One region of the Rhizobium sp. 10N427 genome, then DNA from elsewhere that is predicted to be linked to it. Evidence: riboswitches for the same ligand, from Rfam matches in the RefSeq annotation. Region 1 holds a riboswitch; each other region holds the start of a gene.

Region 1 (4,313 bases):
GGTGACCACACCGATCGGCAAGATCTGTTGCGTGATGATGATCCGGGAAACGATATCGGCCCCGACCATGAAGATCGCACCGCCGAGCGCCGTGGCCGGTAGGAGACGGCTGTGGGACGGGCCAACGATGAAGCGGGCGGCATGCGGGATGACGAGGCCGACAAACCCGATAGAACCGACCATGCTGACGACGGCCGCAGTCATGATCGCGGTGATGCCGAAAAGAACGATCTGCACCCGCCGCACGGCAACGCCGAGCGATGCGGCGGCATCCGAACCGAAGGCAAATGCATCGAGCGCGCGGGCGTGGAACTGGCAGGCGGCGAAGCCGGCGATCGCGATCGGCACCGACAGATAGACATCGGGCCAGCGGACGCCGCTCATCGACCCCAGGAGCCAGAACAGCACGCCGCGCGCCTGTTCCGCATTTGCGGATGTCGTGACGATATAGGAGGTGAGCGCATTGAAGAGCTGCGAGCCGGCAACCCCGCAGAGAATGATCCGTTCGCTGGAGCCCCCGGTGCCTGTCGCAAGAATGCCGACAAGCAGGAAGGCCACCACCGCACCGATAAAGGCACCACCCGACAACGAAAGAACGCCATAGCCGAGTCCGAGGATCATGACACAGACGGCCCCGGTCGAGGCGCCGGCGGAAATGCCGAGCACGTAAGGTTCGGCGAGCGGGTTGCGAAGAAGCGCCTGGAGGATGGCACCGCAGAGGGCGAGAGAAGCGCCCGCACTGGCCGCCGCCAAAGCGCGGCTGAGCCGGTAGTCCCAGATGACGCCTTCGTGGATGCGGCTGAGTTCGAACGCCGTTCCAAACAGCCGGTTCGAAACCGCCTTGGCGGTTGTCGCAACTGGGATCGCAATCTCGCCGATCGAGACGGCAAGGCTGATCATGACGCCAAGGAGGAGAACGGCGGCGGCGGTGAGCGCAACGAGCGCCCACCACCGGCGTTGCCAGGAAGCGGCAACTTTCACTGCGTAAGGCCGAAGGTCTTGATGCCGTTTGCCAGCGTTTCGATGCCGTCGATCGTGCGGATCGTCGGGTTCATCGACTGGGCGTCCATCATCACGAAATGCTTGTTCTTGACGGCCTCGAGTTCCTTGGTAACCGGATCACTCTCCAGGAAATCGATCTTTACCTTCGGATCATCGGCGGCATAGCGGCGGCGGTCCATGGTCGCGAGGACGATGACGGCAGGATTTGCCTGGGCAATCGTTTCCCAGCCGACCAACGGCCATTCCTCTTCGGTCGTGACGACATTCTTCGCGCCGACCGTCTTGAGAATATAGGCCGGAGCGCTGTTCTTGCCGGCGATGAAGGCGTCGCCCTTGACCTCTTTGCTGGAGAACCAGAAGACAACGGGCAGGTTCTTGCCCGAGGCACCCGAGATCGAGGCAACGGCTGCAGCCTCACGCTTCTTCAGATCGGCGATCAGGGCATCGCCGCGATCCTTGACGTCGAAAATTTCGGAGAGCTCCGCGATCTCCTGATAGATCAGGTCCATCGTGAACAGCTCCTTGCGAACGCCATCACCGCCATCGGCATTGATCTTGGCGACGCAGTCGGCAGGCGCGATGTAGGTATTGATGCCGAGATCGGCGAATTGCTCGCGCTTGCCGACAGAGCCTTGCGCACCGACATGCCATTCGAATTCGGCGGCGACCAGATCGGGTTCCTGACCGACGACGGCCTCGAAGCTTGGATCGTTGTCGGCGAGCCTTTTGATCTTGCTATTTGCATCGGCATATTGCGGCAGGACCGGCCCGACCCAGACGGCGGTACCGGCGACCTTGCCGGCAAGACCAAGCGAGAACAGGACTTCGGTCATCCCCTGGCCGATCGAGACGATCTTCTCAGGCGCCTTCTTGAACGTGACCTGCTGCCCGCAGTTGTTGAGGGTCAGAGGATACTGCGTGGCGGCAAGGCTTGTACCGGCGAAGCCGGTCAGGCCGAGGGCAAATGTGAGCGTGGCGATAATCTGGCGCATGGGACCTCGATTTAGGAGAAGCGGGCAGCACGACGCCGCGGAACACGGCGTGACTGCTCACGCAGCGCGGACGCGGAAAGCCCAATCGAGGCGGATGGAGGCCATGTATCGGCGAAGGGTCAGGTCAAACATGTCTGTTCCTTTCCAGGCATCCCCGCCCGGCTGATTGGATCGTGTTTGACGGCAGGTCTCCTGGCTCGCGAATATTCGCCTCTCATCTGCCTTCCCGCGATAACATCGCAGTGGCATGGCCTTGCGGCCCAAGGGAGACATCCAGCAGGCTGGTCTCCCGTGATGATCGGCAATCCGCTTACAGTTGCGGGGGCAGCCACGGTCTTGGTCCCTTTTGGGTCGTCCGCACCGTGTTCCCTATTAATCCCGTCGGAGACTTCCTCCGGGAACCGTCGGATGCAGTTACGACGCTAATATCCCGGCCGTCAAGACGCGCAGCGCGCCACCCTGGTTCGGCAATCAGGGTTCAGTACCCGCAGAACGGCCGCCAATCGCGTTTTCGCTTGTTGAATACGGCATACTTATTCCGTTATATATGAAGAAAATGGGAATATCAGAGGTAATGGCCGTTGAACGAAATCTCAAACGAGACCGTCGCAGAGAGCGGCTATCGGCAAATAAGGGCGGATATCATTTTCGGGCGGCTTTCTCCGGGGCAGAAGCTCAAGCTTGAAAATCTGAGAATCGCCTACCAAACCAGCGTCAGCACACTGAGAGAGATTCTCAACCGCCTGACATCGGAAGGCCTCGTCGTTGCCGAGGGGCAGCGCGGCTTCGAAGTCGCGCGTGTTTCGGTCGCCGACCTGAGAGAGACCGCAGCGCTGCGTCTGCTTCTCGAGGAGCACGCGCTGGAGCAGGCCTTCGAACAGGGCGATGTCGAATGGGAAGCGCGGCTGGTCTCGGCCCATTACAAGCTGGCGCGCATGGAAGAGGTGATGGCCTCGGGCGATACCAGTAGGGCGGAAGACTGGAAGCGCTACGACTGGGAGTTTCACCAGGCTCTGATCTCGGCCTGCGGATCGCGCCTGCTGATGGAAACACATTCGGCGGTGTTCGACAAATATCTGCGATATCAGATGGTGGCATTGTCCTATCGCGGCGGCGTTGCGGAAGAAGAGCACAAGCAACTGCTGGAGGCCGCTCTTCAGCGCGACATCACGACGGCGAAGAGAATATTGCAGCGGCATATTCAGCAGGGCGTCGAGCATGCGCTGAGCAAGGGTTCACTGGCGACCATTCGCCTATCGGCAGGATAATGTATTCCACGCACGATGGTGCGGGACGTAGAGGAATCAATGCTCAAAGTGACCGGTGAACATTCCGAGACTGTCAGCGACGTCGTCTCCCGGCAAATTCGTCAGGATATCATCTCCGGGACATTGGCGCCGGGTGCGAAGATCAAGCTGGAGCAGGCCAAGGAGCACTATTCGATCAGTGTGTCGTCGCTGCGCGAGATCCTGAGCCGCCTGACCACCGAAAACCTGGTGCTCGCCGAAGGCCAGCGCGGCTTCGAAGTCAGCCCCGCTTCGCTCAAGGAGTTGGAGGAACTCGCCGATCTTCGCACTGTGCTGGAGACCCATGCCATCGGCCTGTCATTTGCCGCGGGGAATCTCGAATGGGAAGGGCGCATCGTCGCCGCGCACCACAAGCTTGCGGCCGCCGAAAAGAGGCTGCTTGCCGGCGACGCCTCGCGCACGATCGACTGGGTCCGCTACGATTGGGAGTTTCATCAGGCGATCGTCTCCGCCTGTAATTCGGCGACGCTGATGGAGACGCTGTCCTCCGTCTTCGACCGTTTCCTGCGCTATCATATGCTGGCTCAGAGTTTTCGCGGCAAAGCGGTTGTCGACGATCACAGGCTCCTCTTCGAACTCGCGCTGAAGCGGGACGTCGAGGGCGCCCGCGCCGTTATCCGCCGCCACATATTGAGCGGCGTTGAACATGTGGTGAAAAGCGGCCGCATCGCCTAGCGATGGCAGTCAGAAGGCGTCCTTCGGGATGCCGTCCGGCCGCATCTGCTTCTTCAGCGCCGCAATCCGGAAGATCGCGTTCGGCGCGCCGTAGCCGCGATAGCCACGGCGCTCGACGATCTCGAAGAAGAACCCCTCCCCGTAGGTCCCGCTGTAGAGCTGGAAATACTCACCCTCGTCGTCGCGATCATAAAGGATGTTTTCTGCCTTCAGCCGTTCGCTGAGATCGGGATCGAGCCCGAAGCGGGCCTCGACGTCATCGTAGTAGTTGGGCGAGATGTGCAAGGCTTTGAAGCCCTTTTCACGCAGGGCTTTGGCGGTGGCGAAGATATCGGCT
Region 2 (4,313 bases), on a different contig from region 1:
GGGTGCGCACCGTCATGCTGCCCTACCGCTACACGTCCGAGGATTCGCTGAAGGACGCTGCCGAATGCGCCAAGGCGCTCGGCTGCCGCTACGACATCGTGCCGATCGAGGCGCCGGTGACAGGCTTTACCTCGGCGCTCTCGGACCTCTTCGAAGGCACCGATAGCGGTATCACCGAAGAAAACCTGCAGAGCCGCGCCCGCGGCACGATCCTGATGGCGATCTCCAACAAGTTCGGCTCGATGGTCGTCACGACGGGCAACAAGTCGGAAATGTCGGTCGGCTATGCGACGCTTTACGGCGACATGAACGGCGGCTTCAATCCGATCAAGGACCTCTACAAGATGCAGGTCTATGCGATCTCGCGCTGGCGCAATGCGCATGTGCCGCCGGATGCGCTTGGACCATCAGGCGTGGTGATCCCGCAGAACATCATCGACAAGGCGCCCTCCGCCGAACTGCGGCCCGACCAGACCGACCAGGATTCGCTGCCGCCTTATCCGGTTCTCGACGACATTCTCGAATGTCTCGTCGAGAAGGAAATGGGCGTCGACGAGATCGTCGCGCGCGGCCACGATGTCGCGACGGTGCACCGGATCGAGCATCTGCTCTATCTCGCCGAATACAAGCGCCGCCAGTCGGCGCCAGGCGTGAAGATCACCAAGAAGAATTTCGGCCGCGACCGCCGCTATCCGATCACCAACCGTTTTAGGGATCGTGGTTAGCGATCGTTAACCCGATCAACCGAAAGCTGCTGACGGCAGTCTCTTCTCGCGTTTCTATGCTTTGGAAACGCGGGAGGTTTGAGCATGCGGGAAACCAAGGTCGCCGTCTTCATCGATACGGAAAACCTGCCGGCGCGCTGTGCGGGAGAGATCATCAGCATCGCCGGCGGATACGGACGCCTTATCGAGCGCCGGGCTTACGGCGACTTCACGAAAGAGGCGGCGCAGCCGTGGATCGCGGAGGCCGGACGTCAGGCACTCAGCCTGCAGACGGCTGTCAGCTCCCATTCCAGCAAGAACGGCGCGGATATCCTGCTTGCCATCGATGCAATGGAATATCTGGCCGGTTCGGCGATCGATCTTTTCTGCATCGCCAGCAGCGACCGCGATGTCGGCCATCTGGCGATGCGTATCCGCATGCGCGGCAAGCAGGCGATCGGACTGGGCGCGCCCAACGCATCGGCGCTTTTGCGGCAGTCCTTCGATGATTTCTTCGAACTGAATGTTGGTGAGGCGAATTCCACCTTTGCGCTGCCGAAGGTGATTGCGCTGCAGCCTTCTCCAAATATCCGGCCCTATATCACCCAGGCGCTGCAGGCGGCCAAGCTGCAGGGCGAAGGCTGGCTCGATATCGCCGAACTCGGAACGCTGTTGCGGCAGGTCTATCCGGAGTTCAAGGCGCAGCATTTCGGCGCTCCGAACCTCAGCTCGCTTTTGAAGCGATGCGCCTTTATCGAAACGCAGATGCATGGCACAAACCGCATGCAAATCAGAATGAAGCGGAACGGCTAAGCGCCGGGCCGCAGCAAATGCGGGAGGCATGCATGCGCAGTTCGGTCGAGATCTACAACATCCGCACGGCCAAGAGCCGGGTCGTGTTCCAGACGGAGCAGCTGATCGAGGCGCCGAATTTTTCGCCCGATGGCCGCTACCTGCTGCTCAACGGCGATGGCCTTCTGTATCGCTTGTCACCGGATGGTGAGGGCGGCCTGCAGCAGGTCGACACCGGCTTTGCCACTGCCTGCAACAACGATCACGGCATTTCGCCCGACGGAAAGCAGTATGTGATTTCCGACAAGACCGAGCACGGCAAATCCTGCATCTATACGCTGCCCTCGGAAGGCGGCGCGCCAAAACAGATCACCGAAAACCTGCCATCCTATTGGCATGGCTGGTCGCCTGACGGAAAGGAACTCGCCTATTGCGGCATCCGCGGCGATCTCTTCGACATCTATACGATTTCCGTCGATGGCGGGGCCGAGCGGCGGCTGACGCATGGCGAGGGGCGCAATGACGGGCCGGATTATTCCTTTGACGGGCAGTGGATCTATTTTAATTCCAGCCGCACCGGGCTGATGCAGATCTGGCGGATTCATCCCGATGGGACCGGTTTGGAGCAGGTCACGCACGACAATCACGGCAACTGGTTTGCCCATCCGGCGCCCACCAACGACAAGGTGCTGCTGCTTTCCTACGACGCTGACGTCTTCGATCATCCGCGCGACCTGCATGTGCGCCTGCGGTTGATGGATATGGACGGCGGCAATCTGACGACGCTTTTCGAGCTGTTCGGCGGGCAGGGCACGATCAATGTTCCCTGCTGGTCACCTGATGGTGACGAGTTTGCCTATGTCCGGTATCTCCCGGCCACTTGAAGCTTCTCTGAAAAGCGGGCAAGAGGCTTTCGTCAGGTGCCCGCTTGCCGCGGGAGAATCGGGAATCCGGTGCAAGCCCGGAACGTGCCCAACGCTGTAAGGCCGACGCCTGCCGCATCATGCCACTGGTTGACACCGGGAAGGCTGCGGCGGGCGGATGACGCCAAGTCAGAAGACCGGCCTGGCATCATAGACTGATCCCGCGCGGACGGCGGGGCGGTTGCGTTGTTGGGGATTTGACGATGCGGCCCATGAACAAGGATGCGCTTGAAGGCGCGTCCGCCTTTTCCGCTGACGAGCGCGACGCCGTCTACCGGGCGATCATGACCAGGCGCGATGTGCGCGACCAGTTTCTGCCTGATCCCATCCCATCCGATGTGCTGGTGCGGCTGCTTGAGGCCGCACACCACGCGCCCTCGGTCGGCTTCATGCAGCCCTGGAATTTTATCGTTGTCGAAGATGCCGGTGTGCGTCAGCGCGTCTGGAACGCCTTCGACAGGGCGAACCGCGAGGCGGCCGGGATGTTCGACGGTGAGCGGCAGGCGACATACCGTTCCCTGAAGCTGGAGGGCATCCTCAAGGCGCCGCTCGGCATCTGCATCACCTGCGATCCGTCACGCAGCGGTGACGTCGTGCTGGGGCGCACGCATAATCCGCGGATGGATAGCTATTCAACCGTCTGTGCGGTGCAGAACCTCTGGCTCGCGGCACGGGCCGAAGGCATCGGCGTCGGTTGGGTCAGCATTTTCCATGAGAGCGAACTCAAGGACATTCTCGGCGTGCCCGAGCATGTCGAGATCGTCGCCTGGCTCTGCATCGGCTATGTCGATACGCTCTATAGCGAGCCCGAGCTGGCCGTCAAAGGCTGGCGGCAGCGGCTGCCGCTCGACGAGCTGATCTTCCGCGATGGCTGGGGCCGCCGCTAATTCCGCTGTTGCTGCTGCGGCTGCGGGCCTGAGGTGGCCGGATTCTTCAGGTCGATGCTGCCCTGGTCGCCCGCGAGAAATTGCGGGCCTATCTGGCGTACCTTGCTGTTTCCGGGGTCGTAGGGGCGGTCGGGTACCTGTGCCTGCGGCGCAGCCGGTGTGGGGGCAGCAGTTGCCGGCGGCTTGGTGGTGATCGTCGTGATCGAGCCCTTTGGCGGCGGGGCGCTGACCGTCTGGTTCTTGCGCATCTGTTCGTAATAGGCGGTCAGATTGCAGGTGCAGGAAGATTTCTCGCCGGGCGCCCGGTTCTTGTAGGCGAAGGCGTTTGGCATGGCGCTGTAGCGGGCGCCAGTCGCGGCCGAGATCATGTTGGCCGCGTCGGTGTTGGAGACGTCCTGATAGAAAAGCTCGGTCTCGATGCCCGGGCACATTTTCGAGCAGGTCGAGGCGTCGCGGCTGAAATCGATCGAAGTCGCATTGGTGCTGATCGGGAAGAAGCCGCCATCGCAGCTGCGTACGCACATGGTGCTGACATGCGACATCATCTCGCCGCGCGGCACGCCATATTGGGTGTTGCCTTCCTCGCCGTTGCCGAGCGGAATGAAGGTATCGCCGCGCATCGCCTGTTCTTCGGTGCTTGGCGCCGGGACATAGGCGCGCTCGTCCGGCTGATAACCCGGATCGTCGTTGCAGCCGTTATCGTCGAGGGCGGCCATCAGTTCGCGGCGTTCGTTGACATCGCTGCCGCCGGCCTCCCGCAGTTGGTTGCGGCGGTCCTGGAGGTGGTGGATGTTGTCGATCATCCGCGATTCCGATTCCTGCAGGTCGCTGCAGTAGCGGTCATTCTCGCCGCCGATGACGACCATGCTGTCTACGCTGCAGCCGTTGCTGCGCAGGTCGTTGCGCAGCTTGCGGAGCTCGAGGTTCTGTTCGGCTATGGCGCTTGCATATTGGCGGATCTCCGGGCCGTTGCCGATCACCTGCGGCAGGTCGGCAAGGCGTCCGCG
Region 3 (4,313 bases), on a different contig from region 1:
GATCCTTGCGTGCCGCGCGGTCCGCTCGACATAGGCATCGACCGACATCGGATGCTTGAGGCTCATCAGGCTGGCAAGACGAAGCGTCAGCGGTGAACCGCCGCCCTGTCCGTGGGCGGCGGCGATGGCCGCAAGCTCCGTATCCGCCGCAGACAGGAACAGGATATCGCCGGGCGACTGGCCAAGATCGATGGCCTCGTCACCGTCGCTAATTGTTCCTTTCTGGGCGAGAAGCAGATGCATGGATCAGACGAGTGCCTCGATGGCCTTGCGCACGGCCGCTTCATCCATGTCATGCAGGCCGATAACGACGAGACGCGTGCCGCGCGTTTCGCCGGTAGCCCAGGCACGGTCGAAATACTGGTCGATACGGCTGCCGACAGCCTGGATCTGCAGGCGCATCGGCTTGCCCTCAACTGCGGCAAAGCCCTTCAGGCGCAGCACGTCGTGCTCTGCAATCACGCCCTTCAGCTTCTCGATGAAACCGGCGGTATCGGCAATCGCGCCGAGCTCGACGACGAAGCTGTCGAACTCGTCATGGTCATGCGGCGTGCCGTCCTCATGCTCCAGCTCGTGATGGGACTTACGGTTGGCAATATCTTCCTCGGTACCCACGCCGAGGCCGAGCAAGACGCTTGCCGGAACGTCGCCGTTCTTCGCCTCGATCAGCGCAGGCTTCCGCGAAATGCGCGACGCCACTTCGTCACGGACGCGGATAATGCCTGCGGCATCCAGCAAGTCCGTCTTGTTGAGCACAATCAGATCGGCGCAGGTCAGCTGATCCTCGAACAGCTCCTCGATCGGGCTCTCGTGATCGAGCGACTCGTCTTCGGCGCGGCGCGCATCGACGGCATCGTGATCGTCGGCGAAACGTCCGGCGGCAACGGCTGCGCTATCGACGACGGTGATCACGCCATCGACGGTGACTTCGCTGCGGATATCGGGCCAGTTGAAGGCGGCGACCAGCGGCTGCGGCAGCGCCAGGCCCGATGTCTCGATGACGATATGATCAGGGCGCTGCTCGCGCTCGAGCAGCTTGGTCATCGTCGGGATGAAATCGTCGGCAACGGTGCAGCAGATGCAGCCGTTGGTGAGCTCGATGATATCATCCTCGGTGCAGTTCTCCGCGCCGCAGCCCTTCAGCACGTCGCCATCGACGCCGAGATCGCCGAATTCATTGATGATCAGCGCGATCTTCTTGCCGCCGGTGTTGGAAAGTAGGTTGCGGATCATCGTCGTCTTGCCCGCGCCGAGAAAGCCGGTGATCACGGTTGCAGGAATCTTCTGGTTCATAAATTTCAACCCTTCATTTTCAGCGGCAGTCCGGCCGCGATAAAATACACGTCCGCGGCAGCGGCCGCGATCATCTGGTGCAGCCGCCCCGCATGATCGCGGAAATCCCGCGCCATCCGGTTCTCGGGCACGATCCCGAGGCCGACTTCATTGGAAACAAGCACGATCCGAGCCCTGGCCTTCGGCAGCCAGGCTGCAAGGGCAGCCGATTCCGCCGCCATGTCCCGCTCCCCCATCATCAGATTGGTGACCCAGAGCGTCAGGCAATCGACAAGGATCGCCCGCCCCTCACCGTCGATGGCCGACAGGCATTCGACAAGCTGCAGCGGCTCCTCATGCGTCGTCCAGGATGGCCCGCGATCGTCCCTGTGAGCGGCAATCCGCGCCCGCATCTCGTCATCCCAGGCCCGCCCGGTGGCGATATAGTGGCGCTCGAGGCCGCTATCGGCGATCAGCTGCTCTGCGAAACGGGATTTTCCCGAACGGGCGCCGCCGAGCACGAAGGTGGTGCTGCTCATGTGAGGATGGCTCCGGCATCAGCGTATTGGCGTCCGCCACACCCACGTCCCTCATTCCTGTGCTCGTCACAGGAATCCAGCCACGGCGCGTCCGCGCCGTGAATGACTCTGGTGCTTTGGAGGAGAAGTCTCTCCGCCGCGCAGACGCGCGGCGAATGGATTCCTGTGACAAGCACAGGAATGAGGGCAGAGATGGGAGCCTGCGCCACGCCAGAAGACCGAGGCGCCTCGCCCTTCCATCGTGCTGAAAACAGCACCGAACTATTCGTTTCAGCCATGACAACCTCCGTGCTGGCAGCGGACAGGATTGCCCTTGGGTGGGCTCTTCGCCCGGCACGGTTGGCAGGTCTCCTGGCTCGCGGTTCGAGGCCCCGACAGGGATGGCGCAAGGCCATCCCTGATCGTGCCAGCGGATCTTCCTCGCCTTCCCGGCTGCATTCTCGTGAAAAGGCGGACGATTCGTAGAAATGGAGGCGTCCAGCCCCTGCTGATCACGATGCATTCCAGTGGCTTTTCCGGTGTCCTTGAGCCACCGCCCTGCCGCGGAATGCGGCGATCAGGCAGTGGTGCCGGTGCACCGGATGGAAGACCCTGACCGCTCTACAGTCGCGGGGTCGGCTGTGATGAAGACGCCCGGTTTGGGTCCGCCCCGTCACATTCCCTTTTCATCCAGGGCGGCAATCACCGCTCCGGAACCATCCGTTATTGATTTCATCGTTAGGCGTGCGGCAGTGCGAAGTCAATCGAGCCCGGCACGATGGAAAATGCCCCGTCTTAACACGACTGAGTCTACCAAACAGATAGTCTATTAAATTCATTGACTTACGTGCAAATTTCACTTGCCGTCGCCTCGCTTTTGCTGCAATTGCTCGCGAAATCATGCGGCGCACAACGCGCGCTTCCTTGATCCTGCTCCCCGTCGCCTAGTTCTGTCATCATGCTCACGAAAACCGATATCGGCCGCCTGACGCGGCGCCATCTCAAATTCGATTTGGCGCGGCTGCGTGCGCTGGCGCGCCAGAACGAAATGGGCATGGTTTTCGCCGGTGGCGCGGTCGGCGTCATCTCCGGCTGCGCGGTCACCGGCATGAGCCTGATCTCCCGGGAGATGCACAGCCTGATCTTCGGCATCAGCGATGTCGATCGTCTCAGCTCCTCCGATATCAGCAACAAGCTGCTGCTGCTCCTGGCACCGGTCTGCGGCGGCATGCTTCTCGGCTTGCTGCTCTTCATCCTCAGCAGGACACGCAAGAAGCCGATGGTCGACCCGATCGAGGCCAATGCGCTGCATGGTGGCCGCCTCTCGCTGACCGACAGCATCATCGTCGCCATCCAGAACCTGATCTCCAATGGCTTCGGCGCATCGGTCGGGCTCGAGGCCGGCTATACGCAGCTGGCGGCGGGCCTGGCCTCGAAGCTGGGGCTCAAGCTGCAGCTGCGCCGCGCCGATTTGCGCGTCCTCGTCGGCTGTGGTGCGGCGGGCGCCATCGCCGCCGCCTTCAATGCCCCGCTAACCGGCGCCTTCTACGCGTTCGAGCTGATCATCGGCACCTACACCATCGTCTCGTTGACACCTGTCGTCGTCTCTGCCCTGCTCTCGACGCTGGTGGCACGGCTGCTCGCAGGCAACGATTTCACCATCGACGTCGGCAGATTCGGCACTGTGGTGCCGGCCGATTATGTGCCGGCCATTCTGCTTGGCGCCTGCTGCGCCGGTGCCGGCATCCTGATCATGCAGGGCGTTTCCTTTGTCGAGGAACTTGCCCGCAAGAGTTCGGTACCGACGCCGGTACGCCCGGCGCTCGGCGGCATCGTCGTCGGCCTGCTGGCCACCATCTCTCCACAGGTGCTTTCGGCAGGTCACGGCGCCCTGCATCTCAACCTGGCGCATCAGGTGGCGATCCCGACGCTCGTCGGCATCCTGCTGTTGAAGTCGCTTGCATCCGCGGTGTCGATCGGCTCCGGCTTCAGGGGCGGTCTGTTCTTCGCCTCGCTGTTCATGGGCGCGCTTCTCGGCAAGCTCTTTGCCTATTCCGCGCCGTTCTTTGCGCATGCCTCGCTGACACCCGAAGTCTACGCCGTCGTCGGCATGAGTTCACTCGCCGTCGCCATCATCGGCGGACCGCTGACGATGACTTTTCTGGCGCTCGAAATCACCGGCGACTTCCCGATCACCGTATTGGTGCTCGCCGCAGTGATCACGTCCTCGCTCGTCGTGCGCACCACCTTCGGCTACTCCTTCGCCACCTGGCGTTTCCACCTGCGCGGCGAAAGCATCCGCAGCGCCCACGATGTCGGCTGGATCCGCAATCTGACGGTCGACAAGCTGATGCGCGCCGACGTCAAGACCGCCAATGCCGCAACCACTGTCGAAGAGTTCAAGAAGGCCTTTCCCGCCGGCGCCACGCAACGCGTCATCCTTGTCGATGACTCAGGCAAATATGCCGGTCTGGTGCTAGTGCCGGAAATCCACGCCAACCCGATCGCCACCGACGACGAGGG
Region 4 (4,313 bases), on a different contig from region 1:
ATCGGTGTGGCCGAGATCCATGAGGATCCGAGCGGTTTTGTCGATGAGCTCGCGCGGCTGAGGGTGGTCACCTGGACGACGGTGGCGCTGTTCTCCTTCGTCGTCATGCTCGGGCTGTTCCTGATCGTCAGGCGCGGCAGCCGGACGATCGAGCATCAGCGGCAGGTTCTGAGCCACCGCGCCGAGGAGGCAGAGTCCGCCTCGAAGGAATTGATGGAGCTGAGGGACACGGCGCGCCGGGCCTCCATGGAATTCGCCAACCTCAACGAGACCTTCATCCGCCGCATCGGCGCCGACCTGCATGACGGCCCGGTACAGCTGATGACACTGGCGATCCTGCAGCTCGACGAGCTGCGCGACCTGACCAAGAAGGATGAGCGCGCAAGGCTCCTCGACGAGACCAGCAAGACACTGGGTGAAGCGCTGATCGAGGCTCGGACGGTCACCAAATCGCTGCTCTTGCCGGAGATACTGCATCTCTGGGCAAAGGACGTGGTGGCCGAAGCGATCAGGCAGCATGAGGCGCGGACCAAGACCAAGGTCGCGTTTGTCTCCAGCGGCACCAATGCCGACCTGCCGCCGGCGCTGAAGACCTGCATCTACCGCTTCGTTCAGGAAGGGCTCAACAATGCCTACCGCCACGCTGGTGGCAACGGCCAGCGTGTCCGATGTCGGATCGACATGCCCGTCATCGCGATTTCGGTCGAGGATGACGGTTTGCCTTCCGGGACCGTGCCGTTTGCGGCGCGCGAGGGCGGAATGGGGCTCTATGGCCTCCGGCAGAGGATCGAGAGCTTCGGCGGCAAGCTTGCTGTCACCAAGCGGCCGGGGGGCGGCATGATCCTGGAGATGGTGCTGGAGCTGCAGCAGGCCGACGCAACTGGCCTATAAGGTGACGGACTATCCGAATTGATAACTGGCTGAAAGCATAGAGATCGAATAGACAGAAATCCGATGAAGTTAACCAAGCATTAAAATCCGTCTTTATGTTTGGCTCTGTTTACTTTAGAGCTATCGGAAAGAAGACGAGGGGGTTTATTCGTCATTATGTCTATCTCGGTCGCATTCGTTGATGATCATCCAATATTGTTGGATGGACTCGTTAATCTTTACTCGGCGAAGGAAGGTCTTCGGGTGACTGCCCGCGGGCAGAACGCCATCGACGCGCTGAAGATCGTCGAGGAGCACCGGCCCGACGTTCTTGTCACCGATCTCAGCATGCCGGGCGATACGCTGGCAGCACTCGAGCTGATCCAGAAGAATTACGAAGGCACCAAGGTCGTGGTCTTCACCGCCACCGCCAATATCGACACGGCGATTCAGGTCCTCAATCTCGGCGTCTGCGGCTATGTGCTGAAGGGTAGCACGGCGCGCGATCTGTATGAGGCGATCAAGACCGTGCATGACGGCAGCACCTTCATCACGCCGGGTTTCGCCACCAAGGTGATCCTGTCGATGAAGACGGCCGAGGTGCGCCGCAAGGCGCAGATGCAGAAGCGCCTGAGCGCCCGCGAGCAGCAGATCGTCAACTACCTGTTGCAGGGCAAGACCAACCGCGAAATCGCCAGCATGCTCGATATCAGCGAGAAGACCGTCAAGCACTACATGACGATCCTGATGCAGAAGCTCGATGCCCGCAATCGCGTCGAAGTGGTGCTTGCTGCCCAGAAGCTGCAGGCTCCCGTGGAGACCGGCGCGCCGTCCTCGATGCTGTTGTCGTAGTCGGCGAGTACAGCTAGCCGAGAAACAAAGACATAAACATATCTTTATGTCTATTGACGTGAGATCCGCGATGCGACATGCTCGTGTCATCGTGGTTCTGCGGACCTTTGGTCCGGAGCTAAGAGGGAATCCGGTGAAAATGCCGGAGCTGCCCCCGCAACTGTAAGCGGCGAGCGGCCGTCCACTCATGTCACTGGGGAAGACGCCCCGGGAAGACGGACGGCAGCGTTGACCCGCAAGCCAGGAGACCTGCCGCGATCGATAACGTCCACGGGCGGGGTGTCCGGTGTGCCGCTTTTGCGACCGGCACGCCTGTGTCCGCGCGCCGATGCGTCATCCCAAGCCTTGCCCACAACCCTCGGGGTAAGGAAACATGAGCATCAAGACTGCAAATCTCGGATTCCCGCGTATCGGAAAGCACCGCGAACTGAAGTTCGCGCTGGAAAGCTATTGGGCCGGAAAGTTTGATAGGGCAGCACTTCTCGACGTCGCCAAGGCATTGCGGGCCGAACATTGGGCCCTGCAGAAGGCCAAGGGAATCGATATCATTCCGTCCAACGACTTCTCCCTCTACGACCATGTGCTCGACACGGCGGTGATGGTCGGCGCCGTACCGGCCGAATATGGCTGGAAGGGCGGTCCCGTCGATCTCGACATCTATTTCGCCATGGCGCGCGGCTCAGTGGGCGCTGAGCACGGCGATTGCGGCCATGCGCATCATCATGAGGGCGTTCCGGCGCTCGAAATGACCAAGTGGTTCGATACCAACTACCACTACATGGTGCCGGAATTCACCCGCGACCAGCGCTTCGCGCTGACCGAAAACAAACCGCTGCAGATGTTCCGGGAGGCAAAGGCGCTCGGCATCCACACGCGCCCGGTCATTCTCGGCCCGGTGACGTTCCTGAAGCTCGGCAAGGCGACGCAGCCAGGCTTCGATCCGATCGAACTGCTCGACCGGTTGCTGCCTGTCTATGCGGGCATCCTCGCGGAGCTCAGCACTGCGGGCGCCGATTGGGTGCAGATCGACGAGCCAGCCCTGGTGCTCGATCTCGCAGACGCTGAGCGGTACGCGCTGACCACGGCCTACAGCGCGCTTCACCAGCTGGTTCCGAACCTGAAGATCATGATCGCCAGCTATTTCGGGGCATTGGGCGACAATCTCAAGACAGCAGCGGCGCTGCCGGTTGCCGGTCTGCACGTCGATCTGGTGCGCGCGCCCGAGCAGCTTGATGCGGTCGTATCGGCGGTGCCTGATGACCGGGTATTATCTCTCGGCGTCATCGATGGCCGCAACATCTGGCGCGCTGATCTTGAGAAACTGCTGGATCGGGTCGAGGCGCTTTCCAAAACGCGTCCAATCGAAATCGCGCCATCTTGCTCGCTTYTGCATGTGCCGATCGATCTTGCTCTCGAAACCGCTGTTGATGCCGAGGTCAGGGGATGGCTGGCTTTTGCCACGCAGAAGCTGGATGAGCTGGCGGTCCTCGGCCAGGCACTTTCGCAGGGGCGCGATTGCGTGACGGATGCCATCGGCAGCTCTTCGAGGGCCGCGGCCGCCCGCGCGGCATCGCCGAAGGTCAATGATCCCGCGGTCAGGCAGCGGATTGCAGCGATCGACGAGACCATGAAGCGCCGCAAGGCCGGCTTCGCCGAGCGCAAGGCGATCCAGCAGACGGATATCCGCTTGCCGCTGTTCCCAACGACGACGATCGGGTCCTTCCCGCAGACGTCTGAAGTCCGCAAGGCGCGTTCGGCACATGCGAAGGGAACGCTCAGCAATGCGGACTATGAGGCTTTCCTGCGCAAAGAGACCGAAGCAGCCATCCGCTGGCAGGAGGAAATCGGCCTTGATGTGCTCGTCCATGGCGAGTTCGAGCGCAACGACATGGTGCAGTATTTTGGCGAGCAGCTGTCGGGCTTTGCCTTCACGCAGCATGCGTGGGTACAGAGCTATGGCTCGCGCTATGTCCGTCCGCCGATCATCTTCGGCGATATCGCGCGGCCGAAGCCGATGACGACTGGCTGGTGGCAATATGCCCAGTCTCTGACGGACCGGCCGGTCAAGGGTATGCTGACTGGACCGGTGACGATCCTCAATTGGTCCTTCGTGCGCGACGATATCGCCCGAAGCGAATCATGCCGGCAGATCGCGCTGGCGATTCGCGACGAGGTCGGTGATCTCGAAAAGGCGGGTGCCAGGATGATCCAGATCGACGAGGCAGCACTTCGGGAAGGCTTGCCGCTGCGGCGCTCGCAGTGGAAGACCTATCTCGACTGGGCCGTCGAAAGCTTCCGCCTGTGCTCGACCGGTGTCGGCAACGCGACACAGATCCACACGCATATGTGCTATTCGGAGTTTAACGACATCATCGATGCGATCGCCGCCATGGATGCGGACGTGATCTCGATCGAGACATCGCGTTCGAAGATGGAGCTGCTGGAGGCATTCCGCAGCTTCGACTATCCGAACGAGATCGGCCCGGGTGTCTACGACATCCACTCGCCGCGCGTTCCCGATATTGCCGATATGACCGGTCTGCTTCTTTTGGCGCGCGAGCGGCTTGGCGATTCGCAGCTCTGGATCAATC

Evidence for each region. Region 1 has a riboswitch for cobalamin ahead of AC1DIJ_RS22570 (ABC transporter substrate-binding protein). Riboswitches for the same ligand answer to the same signal wherever they lie in the genome.
Region 2: another riboswitch for cobalamin. It lies ahead of bluB (5,6-dimethylbenzimidazole synthase); the one in region 1 lies ahead of AC1DIJ_RS22570 (ABC transporter substrate-binding protein).
Region 3: another riboswitch for cobalamin. It lies ahead of cobU (bifunctional adenosylcobinamide kinase/adenosylcobinamide-phosphate guanylyltransferase); the one in region 1 lies ahead of AC1DIJ_RS22570 (ABC transporter substrate-binding protein).
Region 4: another riboswitch for cobalamin. It lies ahead of metE (5-methyltetrahydropteroyltriglutamate--homocysteine S-methyltransferase); the one in region 1 lies ahead of AC1DIJ_RS22570 (ABC transporter substrate-binding protein).

What each region holds. Positions count from the first base shown of each region.
Region 1 is NZ_JBFTID010000012.1:115,818-120,130, forward strand. It holds gene AC1DIJ_RS22565 (FecCD family ABC transporter permease) at 1-981, opposite strand, end outside; gene AC1DIJ_RS22570 (ABC transporter substrate-binding protein) at 978-1,994, opposite strand; cobalamin riboswitch at 2,160-2,415, opposite strand; gene AC1DIJ_RS22575 (GntR family transcriptional regulator) at 2,576-3,262, shown strand; gene AC1DIJ_RS22580 (GntR family transcriptional regulator) at 3,302-3,976, shown strand; gene AC1DIJ_RS22585 (bifunctional sugar phosphate isomerase/epimerase/4-hydroxyphenylpyruvate dioxygenase family protein) at 3,986-4,313, opposite strand, start outside.
Region 2 is NZ_JBFTID010000007.1:81,566-85,878, forward strand. It holds gene AC1DIJ_RS16665 (NAD+ synthase) at 1-725, shown strand, start outside; gene AC1DIJ_RS16670 (NYN domain-containing protein) at 810-1,517, shown strand; gene AC1DIJ_RS16675 (TolB family protein) at 1,550-2,380, shown strand; cobalamin riboswitch at 2,398-2,579, shown strand; gene bluB (5,6-dimethylbenzimidazole synthase) at 2,623-3,306, shown strand; gene AC1DIJ_RS16685 (DUF2865 domain-containing protein) at 3,303-4,313, opposite strand, start outside.
Region 3 is NZ_JBFTID010000002.1:102,287-106,599, forward strand. It holds gene cobN (cobaltochelatase subunit CobN) at 1-243, opposite strand, end outside; gene cobW (cobalamin biosynthesis protein CobW) at 247-1,293, opposite strand; gene cobU (bifunctional adenosylcobinamide kinase/adenosylcobinamide-phosphate guanylyltransferase) at 1,299-1,811, opposite strand; cobalamin riboswitch at 2,136-2,526, opposite strand; gene AC1DIJ_RS04965 (chloride channel protein) at 2,749-4,313, shown strand, end outside.
Region 4 is NZ_JBFTID010000001.1:443,068-447,380, reverse strand. It holds gene AC1DIJ_RS01925 (sensor histidine kinase) at 1-891, shown strand, start outside; gene AC1DIJ_RS01920 (response regulator) at 1,048-1,722, shown strand; cobalamin riboswitch at 1,798-1,993, shown strand; gene metE (5-methyltetrahydropteroyltriglutamate--homocysteine S-methyltransferase) at 2,096-4,313, shown strand, end outside.